Regions from separate parts of the Kitasatospora sp. GP30 genome, predicted to be linked through region 2. Evidence: riboswitches for the same ligand, from Rfam matches in the RefSeq annotation. Region 2 holds a riboswitch; the other holds the start of a gene.
What was found. Region 2 has a riboswitch for glycine ahead of gcvT (glycine cleavage system aminomethyltransferase GcvT). Riboswitches for the same ligand answer to the same signal wherever they lie in the genome.
Positions count from the first base shown of each region.

Region 1 (9,638 bases), on a different contig from region 2:
AGTGATGAGTGTCGACCCGCGCCGCCGAGCCGGTGCTGTCGTGGATCTCCACCCGCTCCCGGCGCAGCTCGTCCTTGATCACCTGCTCCTCGGTGACCCGCTCCACCACCAGGCGCACCCGCTCCATCGGCGCCAGGTACTTGCGCACCACCGGGCGCTCCTCGCGGAGCGTCACCTCCTCGACGGCCTCGGCGATGTCCTGCGCCGACAGCGCGGACTGCTCGGCGCTGTTCACCGGTACCCGCTCCACCCGGACCCGCTCCCTGGTCACCTGCACCCGGCGCTCCACCGGCTCGGTCACCACGTACTTGCGCATCCGGGCGGTGCCGAGCACGTGCCACTCGTTGGTGATCTCCAGGCGCTCCTCGCGCAGGGTCAGCTCGATCGGGCGGGGCGGGTGGGTGGTACCAGCGCCGCCGGCGGCGGTGTGCGTCTGCTCCGGGGTCGGCTCGGTCGGGCCGGGGGCCGGCTCCACCGGCTTGTCCAGGCCGATGGTCGGCTCCACCGGCTTGTCCAGGCCGACGGTCGGCTCGACCGGCCCCTCCCGGCCGACGGCCGACCGGGCGGTGGGCGCGGTGGCCATCGGGCGGCCGGTGGCGGGCGCCGCGGGTGCGGTCACACCGAAGTCCATGTCGTCCGCCCGGCTGCGGGCGGTGCCCTGGGCGGGCGGCGCGGGTGCGGCGGTCCGGTCGCCGGTGGGGGCGTCCAGCCCGTAGTAGCGGTAGAGCTGCAGCTCCTGGGCCGGGGAGAGGTGCTGGCCGACGCCGAAGTCCGGCGACTCCTTGATCAGCGACTTGTCATAGGGCACCCGCAGCTCCTGGCCGGAGAACTCGCTCGTGGTCAGGGGCACGAAGGCGTCCCGGCCGAAGATCCCGGTGCGTACGGCCGCCCACTCGGGCTCGCCGGTCGCGTCGTCGAGGTAGACCTCGTCCACGGTGCCGATCTTGTCGCCGTTGCGGTCCACGGCCTTGTGCCCGATCAGGTCTCGGGGATCGATATCGGTCTGCACGCTGTTCCTCTCCTGGTGGTACCGCTGTCGATTCACACCAAATGCCACAAAGGGAACAGCGGCCAGCCGGATGCGGCCGTCCGAGCCGGTGATCGCCCAGGTGGGGGAGTGCGATCGATCACCTGAGCGCTGTTGGCAATGACCTCCGCTGGTACCCTGAACACGACCGCCGAACCCGCACGGGAGAGTCTCCGGCCTTCGATTTCCCAGCGATTTCGAATAGTCCGGAGCGCCGAAGGAGCAAACCCTCCCCGGAATCTCTCAGGCATCCGTACCGTGTGGAATAGGTCACTCTGGAAAGCAGGGCAGGACCGCCGGTGAGGGAACCGGAGGCGACCACCCTCACCGACGGTGCAAGCCGACGGGGCGTCAGCCCTGTGCGGGCGAAGCTCTCAGGTCCCGATGACAGAGGGGGAGGCCTGTCGGGCTCGTCCGCCACGGCCGCACCGTTCCCCCAGGCGGCGAGGGTCGTGGCTGCGTGCCCCCGCCGGTCCGTGACCAGGAGGCCTCGACCACCATGACTGACCAGCCGACCGCCGGTCGCTCCCAGAACGCGACGCTTGCCGACCTCGAGGCGGCCAGCCCGTTCCAGTCGCGCCACATCGGCCCTGACGCCGCCGCCCAGGAGAAGATGCTCGCCCAGGTGGGCTTCGGCTCGCTGGCCGAACTCTCCACCGCGGCCGTCCCCGAGGCGATCCGCAGCATCACCGCGCTCGACCTGCCCGCCGGCCGCACCGAGGCCCAGGTGCTGGCCGAGCTGCGCGAGCTGGCCGGGCACAACCAGGTGCTCGCCTCGATGATCGGGCTCGGGTACTACGGCACCTTCACCCCGCCGGTGATCCTGCGCAACGTCATGGAGAACCCGGCCTGGTACACCGCCTACACCCCGTACCAGCCCGAGATCTCGCAGGGCCGACTTGAGGCGCTGCTCAACTTCCAGACCGTGGTCTCCGACCTGACCGGCCTGCCCACCTCCGGCTCCTCGCTGCTCGACGAGGGCACCGCGGCGGCCGAGGCGATGGCGCTGGCCCGCCGGGTCACCAAGGTCAAGGGCGGCGTCTTCCTGGTCGACGCGGACACCCTGCCGCAGACCCTCGCGGTGATCCGGACCCGCGCGGTGCCGACCGGTGTCGAGGTGGTCGTCGCCGACCTGTCCGCCGGCATCCCGGCCGAGATCGCCGAGCGCGGCGTCTTCGGCGTGCTGCTCCAGTACCCGGGCGCCTCCGGTGCGGTGCGCGACCTCGCCCCGGTGATCGAGCAGGCGCACGGCCTCGGCGCGATCGTCGCCGTCGCCGCCGACCTGCTGGCGCTGACCCTGCTCAAGTCGCCCGGCGAGCTGGGCGCGGACATAGCCTGCGGCACCTCGCAGCGCTTCGGTGTGCCGATGGGCTTCGGCGGCCCGCACGCCGGCTACCTCTCGGTCCGCGCCGAGTACGCCCGCTCGCTGCCCGGCCGCCTGGTCGGCGTCTCGGTGGACGCCGACGGCCACCGCGCCTACCGGCTGGCGCTGCAGACCCGCGAGCAGCACATCCGCCGCGAGAAGGCCACCAGCAACATCTGCACCGCCCAGGTGCTGCTCGCCGTGATGGCCTCGATGTACGCGGTCTACCACGGTCCGGACGGCCTGGCCGACATCGCCCGCCGCACCCACCGCTACGCCGCCGCGCTGGCCGAGGGCCTGCGGGCCGGCGGCGTCGAGCTCGCCCACGGGGCGTTCTTCGACACCGTCACCGCCAAGGTGCCGGGCCGGGCCGCCGAGGTGGTCGCCGCCGCCCGCGCCGAGGGCGTCAACCTCTACCAGGCCGACGCGGACACCGTCTCGATCTCCTGCGACGAGACCACCACCCGCGAGCACCTGCAGATCGTCTGGGCCGCCTTCGGGGTGGTCGGCGCCGAGGTGGCCGAGGCCGCCGACACGCTGCCGGCCGCGCTGCTGCGCGCCGACGAGTACCTGACCCACCCGGTCTTCCACAGCCACCGCTCGGAGACCGCGATGCTGCGCTACCTGCGCCGCCTCTCGGACCGGGACTACGCGCTGGACCGCGGCATGATCCCGCTGGGCTCGTGCACCATGAAGCTCAACGCCACCACCGAGATGGAGGCGGTCACCTGGCCGGAGTTCGGCCAGCTGCACCCCTTCGCGCCGATCGAGCAGGCCCAGGGCTACCTGACCCTGATCCGCCAGCTGGAGCAGCAGCTGGTCGAGGTCACCGGCTACGACGCCGTCTCGATCCAGCCGAACGCCGGCTCGCAGGGCGAGTTCGCCGGTCTGCTCGCGGTGCGCGCCTACCACCTGGCCAACGGCGACACCCAGCGCGACGTCTGCCTGATCCCGTCCTCGGCGCACGGCACCAACGCCGCCTCCGCGGTGATGGCCGGCATGCGCGTCGTCGTGGTGAAGACCATGGCCGACGGTGACGTGGACGTCGAGGACCTCAAGGCCAAGATCACCCAGCACCGCGACCAGCTCGCCGTGCTGATGGTCACCTACCCGTCCACCCACGGCGTGTACGAGACCCAGATCACCGAGATCTGCGGCCTGGTGCACGAGGCCGGCGGCCAGGTCTACGTCGACGGCGCCAACCTCAACGCCCTGGTCGGCCTGGCCAAGCCGGGCAAGTTCGGCGCCGACGTGTCGCACCTGAACCTGCACAAGACCTTCTGCATCCCGCACGGCGGTGGCGGCCCGGGCGTCGGCCCGGTCGCGGTGCGCGCCCACCTGGCGCCGTACCTGCCCAACCACCCGCTGCAGGGCGAGGCGGGCCCGGCCACCGGTGTCGGCCCGATCTCGGCCGCGCCCTGGGGCTCGGCGGCGATCCTGCCGATCTCCTGGGCGTACGTCCGGCTGATGGGCGGCGAGGGCCTCAAGCGCGCCACCCAGGTGGCCGTGCTGAACGCCAACTACATCGCCAAGCGGCTGGCCCCGCACTTCCCGGTGCTCTACACCGGCCCGGGCGGCCTGGTGGCGCACGAGTGCATCATCGACCTGCGCCCGCTCACCAAGGAGACGGGGGTGACCGTGGACGACATCGCCAAGCGCCTGATCGACTACGGCTTCCACGCCCCGACCATGTCCTTCCCGGTGGCCGGCACGCTGATGATCGAGCCCACCGAGTCGGAGGACCTGTACGAGATCGACCGCTTCTGCGAGGCGATGATCGAGATCCGCGCGGAGATCGACAAGGTCGGCTCCGGCGAGTGGGCCGCGGACGACAACCCGCTGCGCAACGCCCCGCACACCGCCGCCAACCTGGCCGGCGACTGGAAGCACGGCTACTCGCGCCAGGAGGCGGTCTTCCCGGCGGGCGTCAACCCGGCGGACAAGTACTGGCCGCCGGTGGGCCGGATCGACGGCGCCTACGGCGACCGCAACCTGGTCTGCTCCTGCCCGCCGCTCGACGAGTACGGCGTCTGAGCAGCACCGGGAGGGCTTAGCGCCCGATGACGAAGTGCCCTGCGGTGGCTGCCGCAGGGCACTTCGTCACATCCGGAGTCACATCCGCAGTGCTCCGCCCGGGATGCGCTCGTGGAGGTCAGGCGGCGACCAGCAGCGTTCGGCGCGGCGCGATCACCCGGCCGTCCGGCAGCAGCTCGCCGGTGTCCTCGAAGAGCAGGACTCCGTTGCAGAGCAGGCTCCAGCCCTGCTCGGGGTGGCGGGCGACGGGAACCGCCGCCTCACGGTCAGGGGAATCGGCCGACGGGCACTCAGGTCGGTGCTGGCACATCGTGGTACCTCGTTTCACTACTCACGCTTCACGCCCCCCGCAGCGGAACGCAGGTGTGAACCAGCGCTTCTGTGGGTAGGACAGGTGGTCCTGCCACGCTCTCTCCAGTGTCCGCGCCCAAACCCCATTGCGCAGCCCTTTTGGTGACTTGCGCCACAACTACAGCCCAGAGATCACCCATTCAGATGGGTCCGACCGTGGTGCGCGGGCAAACGGGCCACCCGACCATGACTCGGTCGGGTGGCCCGTTGATGGTCTGTTCGGAGGGTGTCAGGCGGTGCTCAGGCGACTACTCAGGCCACTGCGGTGACCCGCGGTGCCGGGCGGCCGAGCAGGGCGAGCAGCTCACCGGCCGGGTAGGCCCGGTGCGCGGTGATGCCGAGCGGCGCGGGGGCCAGTGGCAGCAGCAGGTCGCCCGCCGGATCGGCGTCCGTCGCGTGCAGCCACAGGGCGGTCGCGTAGTGGTCGGGCATCGAGAGCAGCCGGGGCTGGTAGGCCGTGCGCCGCTGCTGGACCAGCTGCCAGGCCTCGGCCAGCGCCCGGACCGTGGAGTCCGGGTAGGGGCCGGCCGCGAAGTGCGCGAAGGTGTGCCCCTCCGCCGACCTCACCACCTCGGCCGCCGCCACCACCACCGTGCCGTGCTTGACCAGGAACCGCCAGCCGGTCCGCGGCGCGGCGGCCAGCGCACGCGCCGTCGTGGTGCCCGGCGGCAGCTGATGGACTGCCAGCGGATGGGCCGGCAGCAGGGCGCCCACGGTATTTCGCGGGGCTGCCGCGCCGGGCTGCCGCAGGGCGGTCGGCGAGCTCAGGGCGGCCAGCACGGCACGCAGGGCGCTGGGCGGTGGCTGGGGTGTCTGCAGGGTCATGGCGGGTCGCCTCTCCATGCGAGATCGGCGTGCGAAGGCGGCATACCGGCGTGGCGCGACAGGGCCGGGTCCGGTTGGGCGTGATCGCGGGGCTGAGCGCGCGGGCTCCGGGCAGCGGCACGCCGCACCGGGGTCGGAACCGGTGCGGCCGGGCCGGGACTCGAAGTCCACTCGAACAAGTGCGCAGGGTGACCTGTTTATCACCTTCTGTCGTGCCCGGCAAGTCGAGCGATAGCTGAGAAATCGTCAGTTCCCTTGTGGCATAGGGCATTAGAAGCGCTCGGGTATCGATCTTCCGGATGGGCATGATGCAGGGCACGGTGGACCGGGCGAAGGGGGTATCCATGGGGGAGAAAGTCATCGCAACCCGGGCCGACCTGTCGGACCGGCAGCACTACCGTCGCAAGCTGCAGTCCTGTCAGGAGGCCCTGGAGCGGATGCTGCACGAGCAGCGTTTCGACCGGCCCCGGGCCATGATGGGCCTGGAGATAGAGCTCAACCTGGCGGACGAGCAGGGTCTGCCGCTGATGCGCAACGAGAAGGTGCTCGCGGCGATCGGCTCGCCTGACTTCCAGACCGAGCTGGGCCAGTTCAACATCGAGGTCAACGTCGCTCCGCACCAGCTCAGCGGCCATGTCTTCGAGGAGCTGCGGGAGGAGCTGGACACCGGCCTGCGGTACGCGGACCGGCGGGCGGCCGAGGCCGGTGCCCGGATCATCATGGTGGGCGTGCTGCCGACCCTGGAGACCGTGCACACCGGGCGGGACTCGATGAGCCACAACAACCGCTACAGCCTGCTCAGCGACCAGATCATGGCGGCCCGCGGCGAGGACATCGCGCTGGACATCGAGGGCGTGGAGCACCTGCAGCTGGAGTCGGTGAGCATGGTCGCCGAGGCCGCCGCCACCTCGCTCCAACTGCACCTCCAGGTGACCCCGGACCGGTTCGCACCGGTCTGGAACGCGGCCCAGGCGATCGCCGCCGTGCAGGTCGCACTCGGTGCCAACGCGCCGTTCCTGTTCGGCCGGGAGCTGTGGCGGGAGACCCGTCCGGTGCTCTTCCAGCAGGCCTGCGACACCCGTTCGGCCGAGCTGAAGGCCCAGGGGGTGCGCCCGATCACCTGGTTCGGGGAGCGCTGGGTGGACTCGGCGCCGGAGCTGTTCGCCGAGAACATGCGCTACTTCCCGGCCCTGCTGCCGATCTGCGACGACGAGGACCCGGCCAAGGTGCTCGCCTCCGGCGGCGTGCCGCGGCTCGGCGAGATGCGGCTGCACAACGGGACCATCTACCGCTGGAACCGGCCGGTCTACGACGTGACCGACGGCAGGCCGCACCTGCGGGTGGAGAACCGCTGCCTGCCGGCCGGGCCGACGGTGGCCGACATCCTGGCCAACGCCGCGTTCTACTACGGGCTGGTCCGCGCGCTGGCCGAGCAGCCCCGGCCGATCTGGACCAGGCTGCCGTTCGCCCATGCCGACCGGAACTTCCACACTGCGGCCCGCTACGGCATCGACGCGGTGGTGCAGTGGCCCCGCCCGGGCCGCGGCAGCCGGGGCGCGCCCGCGGCGGTACCGGTGGTCGACCTGGTGCTCGGTGAACTGCTGCCACTGGCCTACCAGGGCCTGGACGAGTGGGGCGTGCTGCCGGCCGACCGGGACCGCTACCTGGGGATCATCGAGCAGCGCTGCCTGCGCCGCACCAATGGCGCGGCCTGGCAGGCGGCCACCGTGCACCAGCTGTGCGAGCGGCACGGCATGGACCGGGCGACCGCGTTGGCCACCATGACTCAGCGGTACATGGAGCTGATGCGGGCGGGCGAGCCGGTGCACAACTGGCCGGTGGGGTGACGATTTGCCGTCGAGGTCGCCTCATCCGGGTGTGACAAGATGATCCGCCATGACGATCGCACCGCCCGCGCAGCCCGCGGACACCCTGCCGCCCGGTGACCGGCGGCGCCGACTGCTCGGGATCGAGCTGCTGATCGTCCTCGGGCTGTCGCTCGGTGCTAGCGGGGTCAGTGCGCTGATCAGCTTCGTCGACTCGGCCACCCGCAACGTGGGGCTGGCCCACCAGACCGCCGCGCTGAACAGCTCGGCGGCCCCCGGTCGGCCCTGGATCGACCTGGCCTACCAGCTCTACTACATCACCCGCGGGCTGATGCCGGTGGCGCTGGTCGGCTACCTGCTGGTGCGCGAGGGCACCTCGCTGCGGGTGCTCGGCTTCGACCTGCGCCGCAAGGCGGCCGACCTCGGCCGTGGCGCCGCCGTGGCCGCCGTGATCGGGGGCACCGGCCTGGCGCTGTACTTCGCCTCCCGGGCGGCGGGCTTCAACCTCACGGTCGTCCCGTCCGGCCTGCCCGACGTCTGGTGGCGGATCCCGGTGCTGGTCCTCTCCGCCTGCCAGAACGCGGTGCTGGAGGAGGTGGTGGTGCTCGGCTACCTGGTCCGCCGGCTCGACCAGCGCGGCTGGACGCCCGCCGCCGTGCTGCTGACCAGCGCCGCGGTGCGCGGCTCCTACCACCTCTACCAGGGGATCGGCGGGCTGGTCGGCAACATGGTGATGGGCGCCGTCTTCGTGCTGCTCTACCGGCGCTGGGGGCGGGTGATGCCGATGGTGGCCGCCCATGCGCTGATCGACACCACCGCCTTCGTGGGCTACGTGCTGCTGGCGGGGCACGTCTCGTGGCTGCCCACGGGGTGACCGAGCAGATGTGACTGAGCGCTTGCTCAGCGGGGGTGGGCGCGCAGGGTCCCCTCGACCACCGTCACCGCGTGCCCGGCCAGCCGGACGCGGTCGCCCAGCAGCTCGCAGTCGAGCAGCCCGCCGCGCACCGAGGCCTGGTACCCGGTCAGCCCGGTGCGGCCGAGGCGCTCGGCCCAGAACGGGGTCAGCGCGGTGTGCGCGCTGCCGGTGACCGGGTCCTCCGCCACCCCGGCGGCCGGGGCGAAGTAGCGCGAGACGAAGTCGTAGCCGCCCTCCCGGTCCTCCGCCCGCGCGGTGACGGCGACACCGCGGGCCGGCTGCCGGGTGATCGCGGCGAGGTCCGGCGCCAGCCCGCGGACCGCGTGCTCACTGCCCAACTCGGCCACCAGGATGCCCAGTCCGCCGGTGTCGCGGCAGCTCAGCACCGCAGCGCCGAGCGCCTCGGCCAGCCCGTCCGGGACCGCCGTCTCGGTCAGCGCGGCCGTCGGCAGATCCAGGCCGATCCGGCCGTCGGGACGCGGGGTGGCGGTCAGCACACCGCTCAGCGTGTGGAACCGCACCGGCTCCGCCGCGACCAGCCCCCCGGTGCGCAGCGCATGGGTCGCGGCCAGGGTGCCATGGCCGCAGAGCGGGACCTCGGTCATCGGGGTGAACCAGCGCAGCGCCCAGTCGCCGTCCGGCAGCCGCCGGACGAACGCGGTCTCGGAGAGGTTCATCTCGCGGGCCACCTGGCGCAGCCACCGCTCCTCGGGCCAGTCGCCGTCCGGCAGCAGGCAGACGGCAGCGGGGTTGCCCGCGAACGGGCGCTCGGTGAACGCATCGATGATCGAGATCTGCATGGCCCGAGCTTACGGCTGGTCAGCGGGTGGGCACAGGTCCAATTCCGGTTAGGTGGACCACGACCGGCGCGGGGAGCGGGCCGGTGCCCCGCTCCCCGCGCCGATGGCCGGCCCGCGCTCAGGCCGTGCCGGCCGCCGTCTCCTGCACCTGGGCGTACGGCGCGAGCTTGCGCAGCGACTCGATGTTCTTCAGCAGATCCTCACGGGTCTCGTGCGCGTCACCGACCACGATCACCGACCCATTGCTCGCCTTGAGCCGGAACCGGTGCATGCCGCGTTCGTCGGTGAACAGCTCGAATTTTCCGGCCATGACAGTTGACGCCTTTCGCTAGGGTGACCCCCTCGATGGAAAGGTACGGTCAAACCTCGTGGGGCGCAGAGCAGTTGACCCAGTCGGGTGGTTGCGGTCCGAGGCGCGAGCGTGGTGCCGCCGGGCTGCCGCGGGGGGCCTTCCGCATCTCGCCCGTCGTCGGCGTCTGCTGCAAGGGCCGCAGCG
Region 1 covers NZ_JARZAH010000014.1:159,917-169,554, reverse strand. Annotated here, with positions in the region: gene P3T35_RS21565 (DUF2382 domain-containing protein) at 1-1,009, opposite strand, end outside; glycine riboswitch at 1,180-1,296, shown strand; gene gcvP (aminomethyl-transferring glycine dehydrogenase) at 1,527-4,424, shown strand; gene P3T35_RS21555 (DUF5999 family protein) at 4,543-4,734, opposite strand; gene P3T35_RS21550 (hypothetical protein) at 5,028-5,600, opposite strand; gene P3T35_RS21545 (glutamate--cysteine ligase) at 5,945-7,447, shown strand; gene P3T35_RS21540 (type II CAAX endopeptidase family protein) at 7,497-8,300, shown strand; gene P3T35_RS21535 (PhzF family phenazine biosynthesis protein) at 8,327-9,142, opposite strand; gene P3T35_RS21530 (DUF1508 domain-containing protein) at 9,261-9,452, opposite strand.
Region 1: it holds a riboswitch for glycine, as region 2 does, so the genes downstream of both, gcvP (aminomethyl-transferring glycine dehydrogenase) here and gcvT (glycine cleavage system aminomethyltransferase GcvT) in region 2, are expected to answer to the same signal.

Region 2 (9,638 bases):
GATCGCGTCCTCGTCCACCACGAAGCCGCCGCCGACCGAGTAGTAGGTCTTGGTGAGCAGCTCGGCGCCGGTCGCGTCGTGGGCCACCAGGGTCATGCCGTTGGCGTGGTACGGGAGCGACTTGCGGCGGTGCAGCACCACCTGGAGGTCGGGGTCGAAGTCGATCAGGTGGACACCGAGCAGCGCGATCCGCTTGGTCTCCTTGATCCGCTCCACGTCAAGGTCGGCCTTGGCGACGTCCACGGTGCGCGGGGACTTGCCCTCCAGGCCGAGCAGCACCGCCTTGGGGGTGCCGTGGCCGTGGCCGGTGGCGCCGAGCGAACCGAACAGCTCGGCCTTGACCGAGGCGACCTGGTCCAGCAGGTCCTCGGAGCGCAGTCGGCGGGCGAACATCCGGGCGGCTCGCATCGGGCCGACGGTGTGCGAACTGGAGGGGCCGATACCGATGGAGAAGAGGTCGAAGACGCTGATGGCCACGGGGGACGTCCTTGTCTGGTCTCGTGGACCGGAAGGAAAGCGGGGAACTGCATGGTGCGGGGCACCGGCTCACGTTCCAGTGTGCGCGGTGCCCCGGGGGAACGGACCGGGCCGACGGGGGTGACGTCGGCCACGGTGCCGGGTGCTGCCTAGAGCTCCGGGTAGAGCGGGTACTTCTCGGCCAGCGCGGTCACCCGGGTGCGCAGCGCGGCGATCTTGGCCTCGTCGAAGTTCGGCAGCAGGGTCTCGGCGATGATGTCGGCGACCTCGGTGAAGTCCTCGGCCTGGAAGCCGCGGGTGGCCAGCGCCGGGGTGCCGATCCGCAGGCCGGAGGTGACCATCGGCGGGCGCGGGTCGTTCGGCACCGCATTGCGGTTGACCGTGATGCCGACCTCGTGCAGGCGGTCCTCGGCGTCCTGGCCGTTGAGCTCGCTGTTGCGCAGGTCGACCAGGACCAGGTGGACGTCGGTGCCGCCGGAGAGCACGGAGACACCGGCCGCCGTGGCGTCGTCCTGGAGCAGGCGGGCGGCCAGGATCTTGGCGCCCTCCAGGGTGCGCTGCTGGCGCTCCTTGAACTCCTCGGAGGCCGCGACCTTGAAGGCCACCGCCTTGCCGGCGATCACGTGCTCCAGCGGGCCGCCCTGCTGGCCGGGGAAGACCGCGGAGTTGATCTTCTTGGCCAGCGCGGCCTTGGAGAGGATCACACCGCCGCGCGGGCCGCCCAGGGTCTTGTGGGTGGTGGTGGTGACCACGTCCGCGTAGGGCACCGGGGACGGGTGCAGGCCGGCCGCGACCAGGCCGGCGAAGTGCGCCATGTCGACCATCAGCAGGGCGCCGACCTCGTCGGCGATCCGGCGGAACTCGGCGAAGTCGAGCTGGCGGGGGTAGGCGGACCAGCCGGCGATGATCAGCTTGGGCTGGTGCTCCTTGGCGAGGCGCTCCACCTCCTCCATGTCGACCAGGCTGGTCTTCTCGTCCACGTGGTAGGCCACCACGTTGTAGAGCTTGCCGGAGAAGTTGATCTTCATGCCGTGGGTCAGGTGACCGCCGTGGGCCAGGTTGAGGCCCAGGATGGTGTCGCCCGGCTGGATCAGCGCGAACATCGCGGCGGCGTTGGCCTGCGCGCCGGAGTGCGGCTGGACGTTGGCGGCCTCGGCGCCGAACAGCGCCTTGATCCGGTCGATGGCGATCTGCTCGACCACGTCGACGTGCTCGCAGCCGCCGTAGTAGCGCTTGCCGGGGTAGCCCTCGGCGTACTTGTTGGTCAGCACCGACCCCTGGGCCTCCATGACCGCCACCGGGGCGAAGTTCTCGGAGGCGATCATTTCCAGGGTGGACTGCTGGCGGTGCAGCTCGGCGTCGACCGCGGCGGCGATCTCCGGGTCGAGAGCGTGGAGGGACTGGTTGAGAACCGTCATGGTGGCGTCTTCCCGTGGGGCTCTGGTGCTGAGGGGGTGTCGCGCGCAGCGCGTCGCCGGAAGGGCGGCGGCGGGCGACGGGTGGGACGGAGGGCGGCCGCCGCGCTGCGGCCGCCCTTCCAGATGAGTCAGCCCGCGGTGAACGCGGTGTACTCGTCGGCGCTCAGCAGGTCGTCGGTGTCGGTGACCTTGAGCTTGAACAGCCAGCCACCGGCGAAGGCGGCCGAGTTGACCAGGGCCGGCTCGTCTATGACGTCCTGGTTGACCGCGACGACCTCGCCGGTGGCCGGCGAGTACAGGTCGCTGACCGACTTGGTCGACTCGAGCTCGCCACAGGTCTCGCCGGCGGTCACGGTGTCGCCCACGGACGGCAGGTCCACGTAGACGATGTCGCCCAACGCGCCGGCGGCGTGCTCGGTGATGCCGACGGTCGACACGCCGTCAGCGTCGGCCTCGGTCAGCCACTCGTGCTCCTTGCTGTACTGCAGGTTCTGCGGGTTGCTCATGAGCTCATTCTCCATTAGCGCGAAGCGGGTGTGCGGAAGCGGTCCGCTCAGTGGACCGCGGTCCGGCGGACGGTGTGGGGGACGGGATCAGCGGGCGCGCTTGTAGAACGGCAGCGCGACGACCTCGACCGGCTCGTGCTTGCCGCGCACGTCCACCGCGACGGCGGTGCCGGGAGCCGCGAAGGCGGCGTCCAGGTAGGCGATGGCGATCGGCTTGCCCAGCGTCGGGGAGGGGGCGCCGGAGGTGATCCGGCCGATCGGGTTGCCCTCGGCGTCGACCACGGCGTACTCGGCGCGCGGCACCCGCCGGCCCTCGGAGACCAGGCCGACCAGCTTGCGCGGCGGGTTCACCTCGGCCTGGGCGGCGGCCGCCTCCAGGGCCTTGCGGCCGACGAAGTCGCCGCCGTTGGTGGTCTTGTCGAACCGGACCACGCGGCCGAGGCCGGCGTCGAACGGGGTCAGCGAGGTGTCCAGCTCGTGCCCGTAGAGCGGCATGCCGGCCTCCAGGCGCAGCGTGTCGCGGCAGGACAGGCCGGCCGGGACCAGGCCGTGCGGGGCGCCGGCCTCGGTGAGCGCGTGCCACAGGTGCTCGGCGTCGGCGGGGGCGCAGAAGATCTCGAAGCCGTCCTCGCCGGTGTAGCCGGTGCGGGCCAGCCACACCTGCTTGTCGGCGACGGTGGCGGGCAGCAGCGCGTAGTACTTCAGCCCCGGCAGGTCGGCGTCGGTGACCGAGGAGAGGATCGCGTTCGCCTCCGGGCCCTGGACGGCGAGCAGCGCGTAGGCGTCGCGGTCGTCGCGCACCACGGCGTCGAAGCCGGCCGCGCGCTCGGTCAGCGCGTCCAGCACCACCTGGGCGTTGGAGGCGTTGGCGACCACCATGTACTCGTTCTCGGCGGTGCGGTAGACGATCAGGTCGTCCAGGATGCCGCCGTCTTCCCGGCAGATCATGGTGTAGCGGGCGCGCAGCACGCCGAGCGCGGAGATGAAGCCGACCAGCGCGTGGTCCAGCAGCTCGCCGGCCTGCGGGCCGGAGACGGTGATCTCGCCCATGTGCGAGAGGTCGAACAGGCCGGCCTTGGTGCGGACGGCGAGGTGCTCCTCGCGCTCGCTGCCGTACCGCAGCGGCATGTCCCAGCCGGCGAAGTCGGTCATGGTCGCCCCGAGGGCGCGGTGCAGGGCGTCGAGCGCGGTCAGGCGCGGGGACATGGCGGGACTCCGGTCTGTAACAGGCAGATGGGCCCTTCTCGCCCGATGGTGGGCAAGGAGGGACGGTGGAGTCTCCCCGTCTGTCGTCACAACCTGAGAGCTTCACCGCGACCAGCATGGCGCGGCTTGCACCGTGGGTGGGCGCACGGCACGGCCGTGTTCCGCTTTCCAGATTCGCCTCGCCCACGCGGTATCGGGTGCCTGAGAGATTCCGGGGAGGACTTGCTCCTTCGGCGCCGGTCCGTGCCCTGCGGCACCTCCGGACTCTCCCGCGCGGGTTCGAACGGCCAGTATGAAGTTCGGTTTGTCGCGCACATCATGGCATGCCCGTTCGCTCAGCGGGAGTGGGGGCGGTGCCGGCGGCGGGACAGTGGCCAGTCGGCCGGCCGCCGCCTAGTAGTCTGCTCCGGTGGAGACTCAGGGGTTTGCCGTGCCCGCGCCCGCGTGGGCCGAGCCGGGGCAGCCGCCGACCGGCGGAGGGTGGCCGGCGAACGAGCTGGAGCAGGTGCTCAGCGCGGCGATCGGGGACCCGGGCGCGACGCCCCGGGTGATCGAGGTGCTGGCGCGCAGTCAGGTGTGGATCCCGCTGCCGGTCGGCGCCGATCCATCCGGTCAGGCGCTCGACCTGCCGACCATCGAGCTGGCCGGCGCCCGTTATGTCCCGGTCTTCTCCTCCGAGGAGCAGTTCGTCCGGCATGCGCCGGGAATGTCCTGCGCGGTCGCCCCGGCCTGGGAGTTCGCCCGCGGGCTGCCGCTCGGGCTCGGCATCGCCGTCAACCCGGACGCCCCCGTCGGCATCCCGGTGCCGCCCGAGGGCGTCGGCGAGCTGCGCCGCGGGCCGCGCGAGCAGCGCTGGGACGCGGTCGCCGGGGCGCCGGACGCGCCGGTCGGCGACGGCGCCCGGGTGGCGCTGCGCGAGCCGGAGCCGAACGAGGAGCCGGTGGCGTTCCTGACCGCCGTCTGCGCCGAGCTGGCCGCGCTGCCAGGAGTACTGACGGCCCGTCGGGCGCTGGCCTCGGTGGAGGGCGAGCCGACGGTGCTGTTCGTGGGCGTGCAGCTGGATCCGTCCCAACCCGCCGACCCGGCCGGGGCGAACGCCGCGCTGGGCCGGGCGCTGGGCGTGGCCCCCCTCCCCGGGGGAGTGCACATCGTGCTGCTGGACCTGGTGGCGGACCCGGTGGTGGACTGGATGCTGACCCAGGTGCGCCCGTTCTACCAGCGGGGTTGATCCGGCGATGGGCGAGTCGAGAGAAGGGCGCGTGCGGTGACGACGGGAGCGACGGGCGGAGCAGGGCCGTGGAGCCCGGCCTCGGTCCCGGGAACCGACCCGGGCACCCTGGAGCGGGCCCTCAAAGAGGTCGCCCCGGACCGGTTCGAGGCCTATGAGCAGCTGCTGCGGGAGCTGTCGGCGGGCCGGGTGTGGATGCTGCTGTGGCACGGCAGCCCGGGCAGCCCGGACGCCCAGTACGGGAACATGGACATCGGCGGCCACGGCTACGCGCCGGCCGTCACCTCGCCCGAGCAGTTGACCGCCAGCGGTTGGAGCCGGGCGCACGAGGTGATCAGCGGCAAGGAGATCGCCGCCACCCTCTACCGGACCCGCTGGGGCCTGTGGCTCAACCCGCACACGCCCGGCGGCGGGGTCGGGGTGCCGTGGGCCGACCTGCGCCGGATCGCGGCCGGCTTGGACCGGTTGCCCGCCGGGCCGTTGCGGCTGAGTGAGCCCCAGGTGCCGGGCACCGAGGCGTTCTTCGGGCTGCTGCAGCACCAGGCGCCCTCCGTGCGTCCGGTGCGGGCGCTGCGCCGGGCCTGGGTGCGGCCGGTGCTGGGGGAGCCCTATCTGGCGATCGGGCTGGAGCTGTACGACAACTCGCCGCCGGCCGTGGAGGCGGTGCGGGCGCTGATGCAGCGGGCCATCTCACAGGCCCCGCAGGGGTTGGCGGTCTCCACGGTGGCGCTGAGCGACGACTACGACCCGGTGGCGCTCTGGATGCGGGCCAACGCCCGGCCGTTCTACCACCGCGAGGCGACCCCGCCGCCGGCCGTGCCGCCGTATCCGATGCCGACCGGCTACGGCTATCCGACGCCGAGCCCGTGGCCGCAGCAGCCCTGGCCCGGCCGCTGAGCGGACACCCCTGTTCGCATAACGAACGCTCATGCGGGACTTGAGCGGAACCTGAGTATCCGGTGCCCGGGTCGTCGATAACGGCCCGGGCACAGCCATGTCGTCCTCCACGCTTTCTGACGGGCTGTCAACTACCGTATCCAGTGGCCTGCTGGACCAGGCGGTCATAGCTGGTGTGCGCATGGCGGGTTTAGGGATCTCGATAATCGGTAGATCACAGTTGGGCATCCTTCACCAATGGGGGCTGGCGCCGAACTGGCGAGAACGTGAAGAGTTCTGCGCACCGCACCAGCCGAGCAGCCCGAACGTATGGCAAGCAGGCTCTGACCAGGACCTGACACCGCCATGCCCGATTTCGGGCTGCCTTGGGCCGACGACCGTCGGCGAGGGGACGCCAACTGCTGATGAGCACAACCACCGACACCACCGCCGCCATTCCGCCGGACCCGGGGGCGCCGATCGCCGACGCGCCGCAGACCCGCATCGAGGGCCGCTCGCTCGGCCGGATCGCCTGGCTGCGCTTCAAGCGCGACAAGGCGGCCATGGCCGGCGGGATCGTGGTCATCCTGCTGATCCTGCTCGCGGTGCTGGCCAAGCCGATCGAATCGGCCTTCGGTCTGGACCCGAACGCCCAGAACCCCGACCTGCTGAACGCCGACCTCGGCGGCCTGCCGAACGGCAACTTCGGTGGCATGAGCGGCAGCCACCTGCTGGGCATCGACCCGGGGCTCGGGCGCGACCTGCTCTCCCGGATCATCGAGGGCTCCTGGGTCTCGCTGCTGGTCGCCTTCGGCGCCACCCTGCTGTCCAACACCATCGGCACCGTGCTCGGCGTGATCGCCGGCTACTACGGCGGCTGGGTGGACACCGCGATCAGCCGGGTGATGGACACCTTCCTGGCCTTCCCGCTGCTGCTGTTCGCCATCTCGATCTCGGCCTCGCTCCAGGGCGGCGCCTTCGGAATGCACGGCCTGCCGCTCCACATCAGCGTGCTGATCTTCGTGATCGGCTTCTTCAACTGGCCCTACATGGGCCGGATCGTGCGCGGGCAGACGCTCTCGCTGCGCGAGCGGGAGTTCGTCTTCGCGGCCCGATCGCTGGGCGCCCGAGGCCCGTTCATCCTGTTCAAGGAGCTGCTGCCGAACCTGGTCGGTCCGATCCTGGTCTACTCGACCCTGCTGATCCCGACCAACATCCTCTTCGAGGCCGGCCTGAGCTTCCTCGGAGTCGGCATCCAGCCGCCGCAGGCCTCCTGGGGCGGGATGATGAACGACGCGATCAACTACTACCAGGTGGACCCGCAGTACCTCATCGTCCCGGGCGTGGCGATCTTCATCACCGTGCTCGCCTTCAACCTGCTGGGTGACGGACTGCGCGACGCGCTCGACCCGCGCAGCAACTGATCCTCTGAGTCCCACTCGGCTCGTCTGAGTGCCACTCAGTTCGCCTGAGTCCCACTCAGTTCGTTTGACCCACGACACACTTGCAAGGGGTTGATCCAGCAATGCGCCGTAATCGTACTCTCGCCCTGGCCGCGGCAGCCGCCACCGCTGTGCTGGTGGTGAGCGGCTGCGCCAGCAGCAAGGGCGGCACCACGGGCGGATCCTCGTCCGCCGCCGGTGCCAACGCCGCCACCAAGGGCATCGCGAACGCCTCCGACCACAAGGGCGGGACGGTCACCTACGAGATGAAGGGAACCCCGGACTCGCTGGACCCGGGGAACACCTACTACGCCTACATCTACAACTTCGCGCGGCTGTACGCCCGTTCGCTGACCACCTTCACCCCCGCCGCCGGTCAGCAGGGCAACAAGCTGGCCCCGGACCTGGCGCAGGGCATGGGCCAGGTCAGCGCGGACGGCAAGACCTGGACCTACAAGCTGCGCCCGGGCCTGAAGTACGACGACGGCACCCCGATCACCTCCAAGGACGTCAAGTACGCCATCGAGCGCAGCAACTTCGCGCCCGACGTGCTCTCCAACGGCCCGACCTACTTCCAGCAGTACCTGGTCGACAACCCCACGCCGTACCAGGGTCCCTACAAGGACAAGGACCCGGCCGGCCTGCACTCGATCGGGACGCCGGACGACACCACCATCACCTTCCAGCTCAAGCAGCCGTTCGCCGACTTCGACTACCTGGTCAGCGCGCCCGACACCGCGCCGGTGCCGCAGGCCAAGGACGACGGCGCCAACTACGTGAAGCACATCGTCTCCAGCGGCTCCTACAAGTTCCAGTCGTACGACGACGGCAAGGGCGCCGTGCTGGTGCCCAACACCAACTGGGACCCGAGCACCGACCCGCTCCGCAAGCAGCTCGCGGACAAGATCGTGCTGAAGATGAACATCGACCAGCAGACCATCGACCAGGACCTGATGTCCGGCAACGCCCAGGTCGACCTGGTCGGCGGCGGTGTCGACCCGCAGACCCAGGCCAAGATCCTGCTGGACCCGAAGCTGAAGGCGCAGAGCGACAACGCGGCCGGCGGCCGGCTCGCCTATCTGGCGCTCAACACCAAGCAGGCGCCGCTGGACAACGTCGACTGCCGCAAGGCCGTGGAGTACGCGATCGACAAGGTCGCGGTGCAGACCGCCGAGGGCGGCCCGATCCGCGGTGACATCGCCACCACCATCCTGCCGCCGGACGTCACCGGCCACCAGGACTTCGACACCTACGCCACCCCCGGCAACAAGGGTGACGACGACAAGGCCAAGGCCGAGCTCAAGGCCTGCGGCCACCCGGACGGCTTCAAGACCGTGATCACGGCGCGCACCGAGCGTGACACCGAGGTCAAGGCCGCCACCGCGATCCAGGGCGCGCTGGCCAAGGTCGGCATCCAGCTGGAGATCCAGCAGTACCCGCAGGGCAAGTACTTCACCGACTACGCGGGCGTGCCGGACTTCATCAACCAGCACGGTGTCGGCATGATGATGATGCAGTGGGGCGCCGACTGGCCGACCGGCTACGGCTTCCTGCAGCAGATCACCGACAGCCGGGCGATCAAGGCCTCCGGCAACAGCAACATCGCGCTGCTGAACGACCCGAAGGTCAACAGCCTGCTCGACGACGCTGCCGCCAACAACTCCGGGGACGCCCGCAACCAGGACTACGTCCAGATCGACAAGCAGGTCATGGGTGACGCGGCCTACGTGCCGCTGACCGACTTCAAGGTCTTCAACTACCGCCCGGCCAGCGCCACCAACATGGTCTCCACCTCGGCGTTCAGTGGCGAGTACGACTACCTCAACATCGGTACCACCGGCAACAACTAAGCGGCACCACCGGGTCATCGAGACCCACCACGTAAGAGTCCGGCTCACCATCCCTGAAGGCAGGTGAAGGCGAGCGGAGCCCCGCCCCGACCGCCGGTCCCCACCGGGACCCAAGGTCGGGGCGGGCCCCAAGCCGTCCGACTGTGTTCTTCTACATCCTCCGCAGGACGTTCGCCGCCCTGGTACTGCTACTGGTCGTCAGCGCGGTCACCTTCGGCATCTTCTTCCTGCTACCGCGCCTGGCCGGTGAGACCACCGACCAGTTGGCCGCCCAGTACATCGGCAAGAACCCGAGCCCCGAGGCGCTGGCCGCGGTCAAGAAGAACCTGGGTTTCGACCAGCCGCTGTACGAGCAGTTCTGGCACTTCGTCAAGCAGATCTTCGTCGGTGCCACGTACAAGTACGGCCCGGACGCGTCCACTTGCCACGTTCCCTGCTTCGGCTACTCGTTCAAGAACCACATCGAGGTCTGGCCCGAGATCGAGAGCCGGATCCCGGTGACCTTCTCGCTGGCGCTCGGCGCCGCGGTGCTGTGGCTGCTCTCCGGTGTGACCACCGGCGTGATCTCGGCGCTGCGGCCCAAGTCCTTCTTCGACCGCTTCTCGATGGGCATCGCGCTGGCCGGCGTCTCGCTG
Region 2 covers NZ_JARZAH010000023.1:14,449-24,086, reverse strand. Annotated here, with positions in the region: gene P3T35_RS26485 (L-serine ammonia-lyase) at 1-477, opposite strand, end outside; gene glyA (serine hydroxymethyltransferase) at 627-1,895, opposite strand; gene gcvH (glycine cleavage system protein GcvH) at 2,024-2,401, opposite strand; gene gcvT (glycine cleavage system aminomethyltransferase GcvT) at 2,489-3,607, opposite strand; glycine riboswitch at 3,786-3,889, opposite strand; gene P3T35_RS26465 (enhanced serine sensitivity protein SseB) at 4,038-4,835, shown strand; gene P3T35_RS26460 (enhanced serine sensitivity protein SseB C-terminal domain-containing protein) at 4,944-5,732, shown strand; gene P3T35_RS26455 (ABC transporter permease) at 6,137-7,135, shown strand; gene P3T35_RS26450 (ABC transporter substrate-binding protein) at 7,237-9,003, shown strand; gene P3T35_RS26445 (ABC transporter permease) at 9,147-9,638, shown strand, end outside.